One region of the Streptomyces rectiverticillatus genome, then DNA from elsewhere that is predicted to be linked to it. Evidence: riboswitches for the same ligand, from Rfam matches in the RefSeq annotation. Region 1 holds a riboswitch; the other holds the start of a gene.
The links. Region 1 has a riboswitch for glycine ahead of gcvP (aminomethyl-transferring glycine dehydrogenase). Riboswitches for the same ligand answer to the same signal wherever they lie in the genome.
Positions count from the first base shown of each region.

Region 2: it holds a riboswitch for glycine, as region 1 does, so the genes downstream of both, gcvT (glycine cleavage system aminomethyltransferase GcvT) here and gcvP (aminomethyl-transferring glycine dehydrogenase) in region 1, are expected to answer to the same signal.

Region 1 covers NZ_CP040752.1:1,157,620-1,165,167, reverse strand. The annotation lists gene FGW37_RS04665 (MerR family transcriptional regulator) at 1-245, shown strand, start outside; gene FGW37_RS04660 (DNA polymerase IV) at 361-2,169, shown strand; partial or broken gene FGW37_RS33165 (PRC-barrel domain-containing protein) at 2,584-2,967, opposite strand; glycine riboswitch at 3,076-3,186, shown strand; glycine riboswitch at 3,187-3,312, shown strand; gene gcvP (aminomethyl-transferring glycine dehydrogenase) at 3,374-6,256, shown strand; gene FGW37_RS04645 (DUF5999 family protein) at 6,428-6,634, opposite strand; gene FGW37_RS04640 (hypothetical protein) at 6,956-7,543, opposite strand.
Region 2 covers NZ_CP040752.1:5,182,394-5,189,941, forward strand. The annotation lists gene FGW37_RS22785 (L-serine ammonia-lyase) at 1-85, opposite strand, end outside; gene glyA (serine hydroxymethyltransferase) at 240-1,502, opposite strand; gene gcvH (glycine cleavage system protein GcvH) at 1,549-1,929, opposite strand; gene gcvT (glycine cleavage system aminomethyltransferase GcvT) at 2,030-3,145, opposite strand; glycine riboswitch at 3,295-3,402, opposite strand; gene FGW37_RS22805 (AAA family ATPase) at 3,568-4,263, shown strand; gene FGW37_RS22810 (hypothetical protein) at 4,332-4,880, opposite strand; gene FGW37_RS22815 (enhanced serine sensitivity protein SseB) at 5,170-5,967, shown strand; gene FGW37_RS22820 (enhanced serine sensitivity protein SseB C-terminal domain-containing protein) at 6,116-6,883, shown strand; gene FGW37_RS22825 (ABC transporter permease) at 7,164-7,548, shown strand, end outside.

The DNA.
Region 1 (7,548 bases):
CCGACCTGCCCCGGATGACGCTGATGAGCGACGGCGCCACGGTGTACGAGTGCACCTCGCCCGACGAGGTCGTCGATCTCCTCCAGGGCGGGCAGGGCGTCTTCGGGATCGCCGTGGGCGTCGTGTGGCGTGATGTCGAGAGCGCGCTCTCCCAGCTGCACGGCGAGCGGGTGGACACCGGCGAGACGCTGATCCGCCCCAACCCCTCCGACGAGCTGGCCCGCCGCCGCAACCGCGTCGGCTGACCGCCGCGGGCGTGCGGCGGTCTGCAGTGCGGGACCGCTCCGGCCGGGCGTACGCGGCTGTCCAGCCGGTCGTACGTGAGTGCGATTGTCAGTGGCGTGCGGCAGCATCGGTGTTGTGAGAGGCGCGCCGACCATCCTGCATCTCGATATGGATGCTTTCTACGCTTCGGCCGAGCAGGCGGCCAAGCCCAGCCTGCGCGGGAGGCCCGTCGTGGTGGGCGGGATCGGCCCGCGCGGCGTGGTGGCCACCGCGTCGTACGAGGCCAGGGTCTTCGGCATCCGCTCCGCGATGGCCACGGCCCAGGCCCGCAGGCTGTGCCCCAACGCCGCCTATCTCACCCCGCGGTTCTCGCTCTACCGCGAGATCAGCGAAGTGGTCATGGGCCTGCTCGGCCGGCTGTCGCCGCTGGTGGAGCCGCTGAGCCTCGACGAGGCGTTCGTGGACCTGGAAGCCGGAGGCGTCGAGCCCACCTCGGCGGCCGTGCGGGCCGTGGGGGAGCGCCTGCGGCGGGACATCCGCGCGGCCACGGGCCTCAGCGGCTCGGTGGGGCTCGCCGGCTCCAAGATGCTCGCGAAGATCGCCTCCGAGGAGGCCAAGCCGGACGGTCTGGTGCTCATCGAGCCGGGCACCGAGCTGGAGCTGCTGGGCCCCATGTCCGTGCGCGCCATTCCGGGCGTCGGCCCGGCCACCGCCGAGACGCTGCGCCGGGCCGGCATCACCACCGTCGCGGAGACGGCCGAGGCGGGCGAGGCGGAGCTCGTGCGGCTCCTGGGCAAGGCCCATGGCGCGGGGCTGTATGCCCTGGCCACCGGGCATGACGACCGTCCCGTCGTCGCCGACCGGGATGCCAAGTCCGTCTCCGTGGAGGACACCTTCGAGGAGGACCTGACCGATCGGTCGCGGGTGCAGATGGAGATCTCCCGGCTCGCCGAGCGGTGCGTGCAGCGGCTGCGGGCCGCCGGCCGGTCCGGGCGCACCGTGGTCATCAAGGTGCGCAGCTACGACTTCTCGACGCTGACCCGCTCGGAGACGCTTCGCGGCCCGACGGACGACCCCGCGGTGGTCAAGGAGGCGGCGGCCCGGCTGATCGACGGGGTGGACACCACGGCCGGGGTCCGGCTGCTGGGCGTCGGGGTCAGCGGGCTCGCCGACTACACCCAGGAGGACCTCTTCGCGCAGGCCGCGAGCGAGGCGGCGGCCTTGGCCGCCGCCACGGGTGCGGCAGGTGCGGCGGATGCGGTGGAGGCGCCGCAGGGCCCGGGTGAGGCGCAGGGTGAGGTGCGGGGGGATACAGCGGGCGCGGAGGTGAGGCCGCGGCGCTGGCTGCCGGGGCTGGACGTGCGGCACGCCGAGTACGGGGCGGGGTGGGTGCAGGGCAGCGGGGTCGGCCGGGTCACCGTGCGGTTCGAACAGCCCTGGTCGGAGCCGGGCCGGGTACGGACGTTCGCGGTCGACGACCCCGCGCTGGAGCCGGGGGAGCCGCTGCCCCTCGTACAGCAGGACCCGGAGGCGGATCAGCTCGCTGATCCGCCTCCGGGCGGGCCCGACCGCGCCCGGCCGGCGCCGCGGCGGCCGACGGACGCAGGGCCCGGCCCCGGCTCGGAGCCCGGCCTTGATCCGGATCGCAGCTCCGGGGGGCCGACGGCGGGCCCACCTGAGCCGGCTTGCGGCCCCGACCCGGGTTCCGGGTCTTGGGTGGATTGCGGGCCTGGGCAGGTTCCGGGCCTCGGTCTCGGGTCCGGCTTTGATCCGGATCGTGGCTCCGGCCCCGAGCCGGATTCCGGCGCCGAGCGGGATTCCGGGCCTGGGCCGGGTCCTGGCCTTGGCCCCGAGTCCGGCTTTGATCCGGATCGTGGCTCCGGGGCTGAGCTGGATTCCGGGCCTGGGCCGGATTCCGGGCCTCGGCCCCGAGTCCGGCTTTGAGTCGGATCGTGGCTCCGGACGTGAGCTGGGTTCCGGGCCTTGTGTGGATTGCAGGCCTGAGCTGGTTCCGGGTCTTGGTCCTGAGTCCGGCTTTGATCCGGATCGCGGCTCCGGACCCGAGCCGGATTCCGGGCCTGGTCCGGGGCCCGGCTCCGGTTCGGATTCCGCTCCCGGCCCGGGTCCTGGCCCCAATCCGGGTCCCGATACTGGGCCGGATCTCTATTCCGGTCCGGATTCCGACCTTGTTCCGGATCCCGGTCCCGGCTCGGATCTCGGCTGCAGTCCGAGTTCCGACCCCGACTCTGGCCTCGACTCCGGCTCCGGCCCCGACTCTGGCCCTGGCCTCGACTCTGGCCCCGACTCTGGCCCCGGCTCCGGGCTCGACTCCGGCCCCGGCTCTGGCCCCGGCCCCGGTCCGGGGCCCGCCGCCCCCGGGTTTGACGCCGTGCCTGGGCCCGGCGTCAAACCCGTCCCCGGTTCCGGTCCCGGGATAGTCAGCCGGTAGTGGTGGTAAAGCTGCAGTTCCTGCTCGGGTGACAGGTGGCGGCCGACGCCGAAGTCGGGTGCTTCCTTGATCAGTGCCCGGTCGTACGCCGTGCGCAGGCTCTCTCCCGAGACCTCGCTGGTCGCCAGGGGGATGAAGGCGTCCCGCCGGAAGAAGCCGGTGCGTACGGCCGCCCACAACGGCTCGCCCGTCGCGTCGTCGAGATAGACCTCGTCCACCGTGCCGATCTTCGCCCCGTCGCGGTCGAAGACCTTCCGTCCGATCAGGCTCCGGGGATCGATGTCGCTCTGCACGGTTCCTCCCTGTATCGGCATCTCTCCCCACGTAAAAACACAAAGCGAGAAGCGGCCACTCGGGAGATCCGCCGGGAAAGCCGCGCTGGTAGGCTGGCGAATGGCCGCAGAATCCGTGCGGGAGAGTCCTCCGGAAGCCCACCTCAGTGGGGCCGACGGAGGCGCCGAAGGAGCAAATCCTCCCCGGAATCTCTCAGGCACCCGTACCGCACGGACGAGGTCACTCTGGAAAGCAGGGCGGGCCCGGACAGTCAAGCGCCGAAGCCCTTCCTCACCGACGGTGAAAGCCGGGCCGTGCGCTGTGGTCCGGTGAAGCTCTCAGGTTGAGATGACAGAGGGGGAGGCCGTCCGGGTACCCGCGCCGTGGTACCCCTCGCAGGTCGCAACGACCAGGAGGCCTCCGCAGATGACTGCCCACCGCATCCCCCTTTCCGACCTGGAGCGGGACACCCCGTTCGAGCGCCGCCACATAGGTCCCGACGGCGAGGCCCAGGCCAAGATGCTCGCCCAGGTCGGCTTCGGGTCGCTGGACGAGCTCACTGCCGCCGCCGTGCCGGAAGTGATCAAGAGCGTGGGTGCCCTGGCCCTGCCGGAGGCCCGCAGCGAGGCCGAGGTCCTCGCCGAACTGCGGACGCTCGCCGACCGCAACCAGGTCCTCGCCCCGATGATCGGCCTCGGTTACCACGGCACGTTCACCCCGCCGGTGATCCTGCGCAACGTCATGGAGAACCCCGCCTGGTACACGGCCTACACGCCGTACCAGCCGGAGATCTCCCAGGGCCGCCTGGAGGCCCTGCTCAACTTCCAGACCGTCGTCGCCGACCTCACCGGGCTGCCCACCTCCGGCGCCTCCCTCCTCGACGAGGGCACCGCGGCCGCCGAGGCCATGGCCCTGTCCCGCCGCGTCGGCAAGGTCAAGAAGGGCGTCTTCCTCATCGACGCCGACACGCTGCCGCAGACGATCGCCGTGATCGAGACGCGCGCCGAGCCGACGGGCGTCGAGGTCGTCGTCGCCGATCTGAGCGCGGGCATCCCGGACGAGATCGCCGAGCGCGGTGTCTTCGGCGTCCTCCTGCAGTACCCCGGCGCCTCCGGTGCCGTGCGCGATCTCCGCCCGGTCATCGAGCGCGCCCACGAGCTCGGCGCGATCGTCACCGTTGCCGCCGACCTGCTCGCCCTGACCCTGCTGACCTCGCCCGGCGAGCTCGGCGCGGACATCGCGGTCGGCACCACCCAGCGCTTCGGCGTCCCGATGGGCTTCGGCGGCCCGCACGCCGGGTTCATGGCCGTGCGCGAGCAGTTCGCCCGCAGCCTCCCCGGCCGCCTCGTCGGCGTCTCCGTCGACGCCGACGGCAACAAGGCCTACCGCCTGGCCCTGCAGACCCGCGAGCAGCACATCCGCCGCGAGAAGGCCACCAGCAACATCTGCACCGCCCAGGTGCTCCTCGCCGTCATGGCCGGCATGTACGCCGTCTACCACGGCCCCGAGGGCCTGGCCGCCATCGGCCGTCGCACCCACCGCTACGCCGCGATCCTCGCCGAGGGCCTGCGTGCCGGGGGCGTCGAGCTCGTGCACGGCGCCTACTTCGACACCCTGACCGCGCGCGTCCCGGGCCGGGCCGCCGAGGTCGTCGAGGCCGCCCGCGAGCGCGGCGTCAACCTGCGCCTGACCGACGCCGACCACGTGGGCATCGCCTGCGACGAGACCACCACCCGCGCCCACCTGGACTCCGTCTGGGCCGCGTTCGGCGTGGCCGGTGACGTCGAGGCGCTCGACGCGGTGGCCGCCGAGGCCCTCCCCGAGGCCCTCCTGCGCACCGGTGACTACCTCACGCACCCGGTCTTCCACGAGCACCGCTCCGAGACGGCCATGCTGCGCTACCTGCGCCGCCTCGCCGACCGGGACTACGCCCTGGACCGCGGCATGATCCCGCTCGGCTCGTGCACCATGAAGCTCAACGCCACGACCGAGATGGAGCCGGTCACCTGGCCCGAGTTCGGCGCGCTGCACCCCTTCGCGCCGATCGAGCAGGCCGAGGGCTACGTCACGCTCATCACGGAGCTGGAGGAGCGGCTCGCCGCGGTCACCGGCTACGACAAGGTCTCCATCCAGCCGAACGCCGGGTCCCAGGGCGAGCTCGCCGGCCTGCTGGCCGTCCGCGCCTACCACCGCGCCAACGGCGACGAGCAGCGCACCGTCTGTCTGATCCCGTCCTCCGCGCACGGCACCAACGCCGCCAGCGCCGTGATGGCCGGCATGAAGGTCGTCGTGGTCAAGACGGCCGACGACGGCGAGGTCGACGCCCAGGACCTGCACGCCAAGATCGAGCAGTACCGCGACGAGCTGGCCGTACTGATGATCACCTACCCGTCGACGCACGGCGTCTTCGAGGAGCACGTCGCCGACATCTGCGCGGCCGTGCACGAGGCCGGCGGCCAGGTCTACGTGGACGGCGCCAACCTCAACGCCCTGGTGGGCCTGGCGGAGCCGGGCAAGTTCGGCGGCGACGTCTCGCACCTGAACCTGCACAAGACCTTCTGCATCCCGCACGGCGGCGGCGGTCCCGGCGTCGGCCCGGTCGCCGTCCGCGCGCACCTCGCGCCGTACCTCCCCAACCACCCGCTGCAGCCCACCGCCGGCCCGGCGACGGGCGTCGGCCCGATCTCCGCGGCGCCCTGGGGCTCCGCCGGCATCCTGCCGATCTCCTGGGCGTACGTCCGGCTGATGGGCGGCGAGGGCCTCAAGCGCGCCACGCAGGTGGCGGTGCTCGGCGCCAACTACATCGCCAAGTGCATGGAGCCGCACTACCCGGTGCTCTACACCGGCCCGAACGGCCTGGTGGCCCACGAGTGCATCGTCGACCTGCGGCCGCTGACCAAGGCGACCGGAGTGAGCGTCGACGACGTCGCCAAGCGGCTCATCGACTACGGCTTCCACGCGCCGACGATGTCCTTCCCGGTGGCCGGCACCCTGATGATCGAGCCCACGGAGAGCGAGGACATCGCCGAGCTGGACCGCTTCTGCGAGGCGATGATCGCGATCCGTGCCGAGATCGAGAAGGTCGGCTCGGGGGAGTGGAGCAAGGACGACAACCCGCTGCGGAACGCCCCGCACACCGCCGCGTCCGTGGCGGGCGAGTGGGAGCACCCCTACAGCCGTGAGGAGGCCGTCTTCCCCGCCGGGGTCTCGGCCGACAAGTACTGGCCGCCGGTGCGCCGCGTCGACGGTGCGTACGGCGACCGCAACCTCGTGTGCTCCTGCCCGCCGCTGGAGGACTACGACGGCTGACGGAGCCGCGGGCCTCGGCTGAGGCCCGGCACAAGTCGGGGCCGGTTCGGCGATTTCGCCGGGCCGGCCCCTTGCGTGCGGGTGGTGCGGTGATTCCTGTGGTGCGGCGTTCCTGTCGTGCGGTGTGCGAGCGCTGTGGTGCTCTGGCGCTGATTGCGGTGGTGCGTGAGCTCAGGCAGCAGTCACCACGTTTCCCGTGTCCAGCGGCCGGTGCGGCGCGATGATCTGGCCGTCCGGCAGCAGCTCACCGGTGTCCTCGAAGTGCAGGACTCCGTTGCACAGCAGACTCCAGCCCTGCTCGGGGTGGTGCGCCACGAGGTGCGCGGCTTCCCGGTCGGTGGAGTCGGCTGAGGGGCACGTGGGCTGGTGCTGGCACATGGAAGGGTTCTTTCGCTGCGATGTGGTGGCTGTCCTGCGGCTCGATTCGGTGTTCATGCCGCCCCCCGTTGGCGAATCGGTTGGTCGATACCAGTGTTGCCCCACGGGCGTGATTCCGCAGGGATTTCCCGGCAGCGCTCCTCACTCGTTGGAGACGCATCACCCATGCGGGCGGTTGCTTCCAACATGACTGTCCGGCCGGGTGGTTACCCGTGGTCGGAGTGGGCTAGTCCGGGAGGGTGAGTACACGTGTGCGCCCCGCGGCGGAAGGCCGCGGGGCGCCGGGGAAGGGAGGGGGTGTCAGACTGCCGTAGCGGCTCCTCAAGCGGGGGTCTTCAGCAGCGGGGCGGGGGTCAGCCGGAGCGTGAGGACCGGCATCAACTCGGCGAAGCGGTGCGGGCGGTGCGCGGCGATCCCCGGTGGTGCCGGTGCGAGCGGCACGAGCAGATCACCCGGGCCGGGCAGGCCCGAGGCGGGGTCGGCGGCGATGTCCCCGTGCAGCCAGAGCGTGAGCATGTAGAGCCCGGGCACGGACAGCAGCCGGGGCTGGTACGGCGTCGGGAGTGCCTCCGCCTGCCGCAGTGCGCGTTCCGTGGAGACGAGGTAGGGGCCCTCGCAGAAGTGCGAGAACGCCCAGCCGTCCGCGGTCTGCACCGTCTCGCCCGCGGCCACCACGCGCTCGGAGCTGCGGATCGGGAACCGCCAGCCGGTGAGCCGGCTGCGCGGTGCGCCGCCGCGGCCCGCCGCCTGCTCCAGGACGTGGACGGGCAGCGGGAGTTCGGGGGTCAGCGGCCCTTGCGCGGCCTTCAGCGACGGAGTGCGGGCCTCGCGGACGGCGGAGGGGGAACCGAGGGCGCTCAGAACACTGCGCAGGGCAGGCGCAGGGGCAGGGGGGACATGCAGCGGCATGGTGG
Region 2 (7,548 bases), 4.0 Mb from region 1:
TCAGCGCGGCCCGCATGGGGCCCACCGTGTGGGAGCTGGACGGGCCTATGCCGATCGAGAAGAGATCGAAAACGGAGATGGCCACGGTGGCTGCTCCCTGTCTGCTTGGAGGTGGTACGGGTCGTGCTGAACGGGGGTGCCCACGGTGGTACGGGGGCGCGCGTGGTGCGGGGCACCGGGCGCTCACTCTTCAGTGTGCCCGGTGCCCCGTACCGACGCGTAAATCGGATGCCGATGTGTTACTTCAGGCCGGGGTACAGCGGGTGCTTGTCCGCCAGGGCCGTGACGCGGCCGCGCAGGGCCTCCGCGTCGTAGACCGGCTTCAGCGCCTCGGCGATGATGTCGGCGACCTCACGGAAGTCCTCCGCCTGGAAGCCGCGGGTGGCCAGCGCCGGGGTGCCGATCCGCAGACCCGAGGTGACCATCGGCGGCCGCGGGTCGTTCGGGATGGCGTTCCGGTTGACCGTGATCCCGACCTCGTGGAGGCGGTCCTCGGCCTGCTGGCCGTCCAGCTCGGAGTTGCGCAGGTCCACCAGCACCAGGTGCACGTCCGTACCGCCGGAGAGGACGGACACGCCCGCCTCGGCGACGTCCGGCTGCACCAGGCGCTCGGCCAGGATCTTCGCGCCCTCCAGCGTACGCTGCTGGCGCTCCTTGAACTCCTCGCTGGCCGCGACCTTGAAGGAGACGGCCTTCGCGGCGATCACGTGCTCCAGCGGGCCACCCTGCTGACCGGGGAAGACAGCAGAGTTGATCTTCTTGGCCAGCTCGGCAGTGCAGAGGATCACACCGCCGCGGGGACCGCCGAGGGTCTTGTGCGTGGTGGTCGTCACGACGTGCGCGTGCGGCACCGGCGAGGGGTGCAGCCCGGCGGCGACGAGGCCCGCGAAGTGGGCCATGTCGACCATCAGGTACGCGCCGACCTCGTCCGCGATCCGGCGGAAGGCGGCGAAGTCCAGCTGGCGCGGGTACGCGGACCAGCCGGCGACGATCAGCTTCGGGCGGTGCTCCTTGGCGAGGCGCTCGACCTCCTCCATGTCGACCAGGTTGGTCTGCTCGTCGACGTGGTAGGCGACCACGTTGTAGAGCTTGCCGGAGAAGTTGATCTTCATGCCGTGGGTCAGGTGCCCGCCGTGGGCGAGGTTCAGACCCAGGATGGTGTCGCCCGGCTTGAGCAGCGCGAACATCGCGGCGGCGTTGGCCTGCGCACCGGAGTGCGGCTGGACGTTCGCGTGCTCGGCACCGAAGAGCGCCTTGATCCGGTCGATGGCGATCTGCTCGACGACATCGACGTGCTCGCAGCCACCGTAGTAACGGCGGCCGGGGTAGCCCTCGGCGTACTTGTTGGTGAGGACCGAGCCCTGGGCCTCCATGACCGCGACCGGAGCGAAGTTCTCCGAGGCGATCATCTCGAGGGTGGACTGCTGGCGGTGGAGTTCGGCGTCGACAGCGGCGGCGACGTCGGGGTCGAGCTCATGGAGGGAGCTGTTCAGCAGAGACATGAGTTCTTCCTGGACTTCCTGGGCGAGGGGAGGGCGAGGGGAGGGGTCAGCCTGCGGTGAAGCCGTCGTACTCGGCGGCGGACAGGAGGTCCGCCGGCTCGTCCGTGATCTTCACCTTGAACAGCCAGCCGCCCGTGAAGGGGGCGGAGTTCACCAGCGCGGGGTCGTCCACGACGTCCTGGTTGGCCTCGGTGACCTCGCCGGTCACCGGGGAGTACAGGTCGCTGACCGACTTGGTCGACTCCAGCTCGCCGCAGGTCTCGCCCGCGGTGACGGTGTCACCGACGGCCGGGAGCTGGGCGAAGACGACGTCACCGAGCGAATTCGCGGCGAACTCGGTGATGCCGACCGTGGCCACGCCGTCCGCGTCGACGGCCGACAGCCACTCGTGCTCCTTGCTGTAGCGCAGCTGCTGGGGGTTGCTCATGGCTAGATTCTCCTGGATGCGCGTGAGTGCTTGTGCAACGGGTCTTGACAGAGGGAGATGAGAGAGGGCAGGGGAGCCCCCGGGCGAGCCACGGGGAAGATCAACGCTGCCGCTTGTAGAAGGGCAGGGCCACGACCTCGTACGGCTCGTGGCTGCCGCGGATGTCCACGCCCACGCCCTGCGTGCCGGGAGCGGCGTGCGCCGCGTCCACGTAGGCGATGGCGATCGGCTTGCCGAGCGTGGGGGAGGGGGCGCCGGAGGTGACCTCGCCGACGACCTCGCCGCCGGCCACCACCGCGAAGCCGGCGCGCGGCACGCGGCGGCCCTCGGCGATCAGGCCGACCAGCTTGCGCGGCGGCTGCGCCTCGGCGCGCTCCGCGGCCGCCTCCAGCGCGGCGCGGCCCACGAAGTCGCCCTCCTTCTCGAACTTCACGACCCTGCCCAGGCCCGCGTCGAAGGGGGTGGTCGCGGTCGTCAGCTCGTGCCCGTACAGCGGCATGCCCGCCTCCAGGCGCAGCGTGTCGCGGCAGGAGAGCCCGCACGGCACGAGGCCGGCGTCCGCGCCCGCCTCGGTGAGGGCCTGCCACAGCTTGACGGCGTCGCCCGGCGCGACGAACAGCTCGAAGCCGTCCTCGCCGGTGTAGCCGGTGCGGGCGATCAGGGCCGGGACGCCCGCGACGGTGCCCGGCAGGCCCGCGTAGTACTTCAGGCCGTCCAGGTCGGCGTCCGTCAGGGACTTCAGGATGGCGGGCGAGGCCGGTCCCTGGACGGCGAGGAGGGCGTAGGCGTCGCGGTCGTCGCGGACGGCCGCGTCGAAGCCGGCGGCGCGCTCGGTCAGCGCGTCCAGCACCGTCTGCGCGTTGGAGGCGTTGGCGACGACCATGTACTCGGTGCCGGCGAGGCGGTAGACGATCAGGTCGTCCAGGATGCCGCCGTCCTCCCGGCAGATCATCGTGTAGCGGGCGCGGCCGACGGCGACGCTCCCTATGTTGCCCACGAGGGCGAAGTCCAGCAGGGCGGCGGCCTGCGGGCCGGTCACGGTGATCTCACCCATGTGCGAGAGGTCGAACAGACCGGCGCGGGTGCGGACCGCGACGTGCTCGTCGCGCTCGCTGCCGTAGCGCAGCGGCATGTCCCAGCCCGCGAAGTCGGTCATGGTCGCGCCGAGCTCGCGGTGCAGGGCGTCGAGGGCTGTGCGGCGAGGGCTGTCGGTCATGGTGTGGGCTCCCGGACATGGCAGTGAGGACGTCCTCCCCATCTGTCATCGGAACCTGAGAGGTTCACCGGAAGCCACCGCGACACGCGGGGGCCCGGCTTGCACCTTGGGTGGAGCCGCGCACGATGCGGCCCGCTTTTCAGATCTGCCTCGTCCGCGCGGTACGGGGCCTGAGAGATTCAAGGGAGGAACTTGCTCCTTCGGCGCCCAGCGCACACGGCGTAGCGTGCAGCCTGGGACTCTCCCGCGCGGATTCGAGCGGCCGGTATGCAGTTGGATACGCAGTTGGCGCGCACATCATTGCACGTACGGGCGCGTTACGGACTGCCCGGCGGCCCCCGAATTCGATTACCTTTCCTTTACGTTCTGTGGGTAGGGGGCAGTGACGGGCAGTGACCGGGGCCGGGGGAGGGGCGGAACGGATGGCAACAGCACCGACGGCAGGGAAGGCCGGGCCCGCAAGGGTGCACGGCGCGCCCGCGGGGGAGAGCGGCGCGGCGCGGCCCCGGGCGGGGGTGTCCGACCTGCGCTCCGGGGCGGGCCGGGGGGAGCTCCGCTTCCCCGCGGGGGACGTGCTGATCGTCTCCGGGCTGCCCGGGAGCGGGAAGTCCACGCTCATCCGGCGGGCCGTGTCCGTGCTGGACGCGCAGGACGGCATCGTCTGGTGCATCGACTCCCAGGACGCCCGGGAGCGCCTGGAGCGGCACGCACCCCGCTGGCTGCCGTACGCCGCCTACCGGCCCTTCGCCCGGCTCGCGCACTACGCGGCGCTGCGGCGCGCCCTGCGCTCCACCGCGAGCGCCGTCGTGCACGACTGCGGGCAGCGCGGCTGGGTCCGCCGCTGGGTCGCGCGTGACGCACGGCGCCGGGGCGGCGCGGCCCACCTGCTCCTCCTCGACGTGCCGCCGAGCACTGCGCTGGCCGGGCAGGCGGCGCGGGGCCGCGGCGTCTCGCCGTACGCCTTCCGCCGGCACCGCAGGGCGATGGCCCGGCTGCTCGCTACGGCCTCGGGCCCGCCGGCCGCGCAGGGCGCCGGGAGACTGCCGGCGGGGGTGGCCTCGGTGATCCTGCTGGACCGCGGGGCGGCGGACGCCCTGCGGAGGATCACTTTCGAGTAGAGGAGCACCTTCGAGTAGGTGCGCCCGGCTCCTCGGGGCCGATGTGCGGCAGCGAGTGTGTGCGCCGCCTACAGCGGCAGCGGTGCCGGCAGCGTCGAGCCGTCTCCCGCCAGCGGGAGTTTCGCCAGGAGGTCCTTCACGACGGCGAGGGCCTCCGTGATCGCCGACTGGACGCCTGCCGAGTCCTTCCTCGTCGCCGCGTCGATCAGCTGCCCGATCGCCTTCTGCAGCTTCTTCAGTAGATCGTGGACGTCGTCCGGCGGGGCCGCAGCCGGGCGCCCCGAGGCGGCCGGGGACTGCCGCAGGGAGTCCGTGAGCCGGTCGGCCGACGACCGCAGCCGCTGCTGCATCTCCTTGAGCGCGTCGGTGTCCGGCGTCCTGGACTGCGCCTCCTTGCCGATCCGGGAGACCAGCGTGAGTGCCTCCCCCAGCTGTCCCACCGCGTCGAGCTGCTGGTGGACGGCGGCCGCGGACTTCGGCTCGGTGGCCGGGAGCACGACGGACATGTCGGGGTCCGGTGCGTTCACGGCGGCCAGGGAGGGGCCCGCGACGCCGACGGCCACGGAGCCGCAGGCGGCGACGGCTATCGCCGAGGCGGCGAACTTGTTGACACGCATGCTGGAGGTTCCCTTCGGTGCGAGGACCCGGCGGGCCGGCGGGGCCGGCGGAACCGGTGGCGCTGCAGGGCAGCTGCCCGATCACCGTGTGACCTGCGGTGTCCCTGTGCAACCCGGTCGCTACGGCCGGTGCCGTGACGGGAGGGGACGAAGGCCCCTGCGGCCCGCCCTGACCTGGGACGTCACCGGCGATTTCGGCAGCCGGCAGGAGCCGGCGGGGGTACAGCCGTTAGGGTGCATGTGCGGCTACGTCGAGAGTGGTTGGGCGGTATCGGACGAGTTGGACGAGATGAGCATCCCCGGGCAGTACGGCTGGAGTCCGGCCCCCGGCGGCGGCGCGCCCGCGGCCGCCCCGCCCGCCCCGCCCGCCAATGAACTCGAAGAAGTGCTCGCCGCCTCCGTGGGCGTGCCCGGCGCGGGCCCCCGCATCATGGAGGCGCTCGGCCGCAGCCACGTATGGGTTCCGCTTCCGTCCGGCGGCGGTCCGGACAGCGCCGGCCTCGACCTGCCCGCGCTGGAGCTCGGCGGCCAGGCCTTCGTGCCCGTCTTCAGCTCCGAGGGCGAGTTCCGGAGGGTCGCCGGCGAGCGGATGCCGTACGCCGTCGCCCCGGCCGTCGAGTTCGCCCGCGGCCTGCCCCCGCAGGTCGGCATCGTCATCAACCCCGAGGGCTCCGTGGGCGCGCCGCTGCCGCCGCCCGCCGTCGCCGAGCTGTGCCGGGCCGGCCGCACCGCCCTGGACGGCGACGCCACCGGCGGCCGCGTCCGCCTCTTCGAGCCCGACTGGCAGGACGAGCCCACGGCCTTCCTGGCGGCCGCCGGGCCGGAGTTCGCCGCCGCCGGGGTCGTCCGGACGGCGCGGCGCGCCCTCGCGAGCGTCGAGGGGGCCGATCCCGCGCTGTTCATCGGCGTCGAGCTCGACCTGCCGGACCCCGGCAGCCGCTCCGCGGCGCTGTCCGCCGTCGGCCGGGCCCTCGGCTCCGTGCCCGTCCCCTGGCCCGTCCAACTGGTCTTCCTGGACGTGGCGCGGGACCCGGTCGGCGACTGGATGCGGGACCGGATCCGTCCGTTCTACGACCGCGACCTGTGACTCCTCCCCTGTCCGCCCCGGCGGGCTCGTAAGCTGGTCGGACGACCACGGGCGCGCGACGGCGCTCCCGGGTCGCAGTCGCAGCAGTCAAGGCCGAGAGAAGAGGCGGACCCAGGTGAGCGCGGGCGCGGAGAGCGGCGTGGAGCAGATGCTGCGCCAGGTGGCGCCCGGCCGGTACGACGCGTACGAGGAGCTGCTGCGTTCGCTGGCCGAGGGCCGGGTCTGGATGCTGCTCTGGCACGGCCGGGCGGGCTCGCCCGACGCCCAGTACGGCAACATGGAGGTCGACGGGCTCGGCTACGCACCGTGTGTGACCTCCGCGCAGGAGCTCGCCGCCAGCGGCTGGAACCGGGCCCACGAGGTGATCTCCGGCCGGGAGGTGGCCGAGGCCCTCTACCCCGGCCGCTGGGGCCTGTGGCTCAATCCGCACGCGCCCGGCGGCGGCGTGGGCATCCCCTGGCTCGACCTGCGCCGCATCGCCGGCGGCCTGGACCGGCTGCCGGCCGGCCCGCTGCGGGTGAGCGAGCCCGGCGTGGAGATCCCGCAGTTCTACGCCCTTCTCGGGCAGAACGCCCACCGCACCCCCGCGGTGCGCTCGCTGCGCCGCGCCTGGGTGCAGCCCGCGCTCGGCACCGCGTACCTGGCCATCGGCCTGGACCTCTACGACAGCTCGCAGGGGTCCGTGGAGTCCGTGCGGCTGATGATGCAGCAGTCGATCGGCGCGGTCCCGGAGGGGCTGCCGGTCTCCACGGTGGCGATGTCGGACGAGCACGACCCGGTCGCCATGTGGATGCGGGCCAACGCCCGCCCGTTCTACGACCGCGACGCCTACGGGGGCGCTGCGGCGGGCGGCTCGCAGGCCGCGCCGTCGGGCTACGGATACCCTCCGCAGCCCCCTCAGGCCGGCGTCTACTGACCGCCGACGGGCCGCTGTTGTCCGTATAACGGAACTCCTCTCCACACATCACGGTTGCGCATCCTTTGACGACCGGGTCTGGCGGGTGATCGCGGGGGCGTTGAAGACTCCCGCCACAAGGACTCCCGGTCCTGCGTACGGTCCCGCGTACGTCCTGTGTACGGCCTGCTCCGCGTGAACTTCCCGCACCATCGCACCTTTCGCACCAGTGATGTGAACCAGCCGCATGCGCGGCGGGCGTTGGGCCGGTCGGCACCGGCCGAGAGGGGTCCACCAGACGATGACGGCACCACTGCACGACACGGGCGCGGCGGAGACCGCAGCCGTCGACGTCGCCGCCGGCGTCCCGGCCAAGGCGATCGAGGGCCGTTCCCCCTGGCGGATCGCCTGGATCCGGCTCAAGCGGGACAAGTTCGCGCTGGCCGGCGGTGTCGTCGTCCTGCTGCTCATCCTGGTGGCGATCCTCGCGCCGGTGATCGTGAGCCTGCTGGGCCATCCGCCCAACGAGTTCCACGAGGACCAGATCGACCCGCTGTTCAGCACGCCCAAGGGGGACTGGGGCGGCATCAGTTCGGACTTCCTGCTGGGCGTCGAACCGACGAACGGGCGCGACGTCTTCAGCCGCATCGTCTACGGGGCCCGGGTCTCGCTGCTCGTGGCCTTCC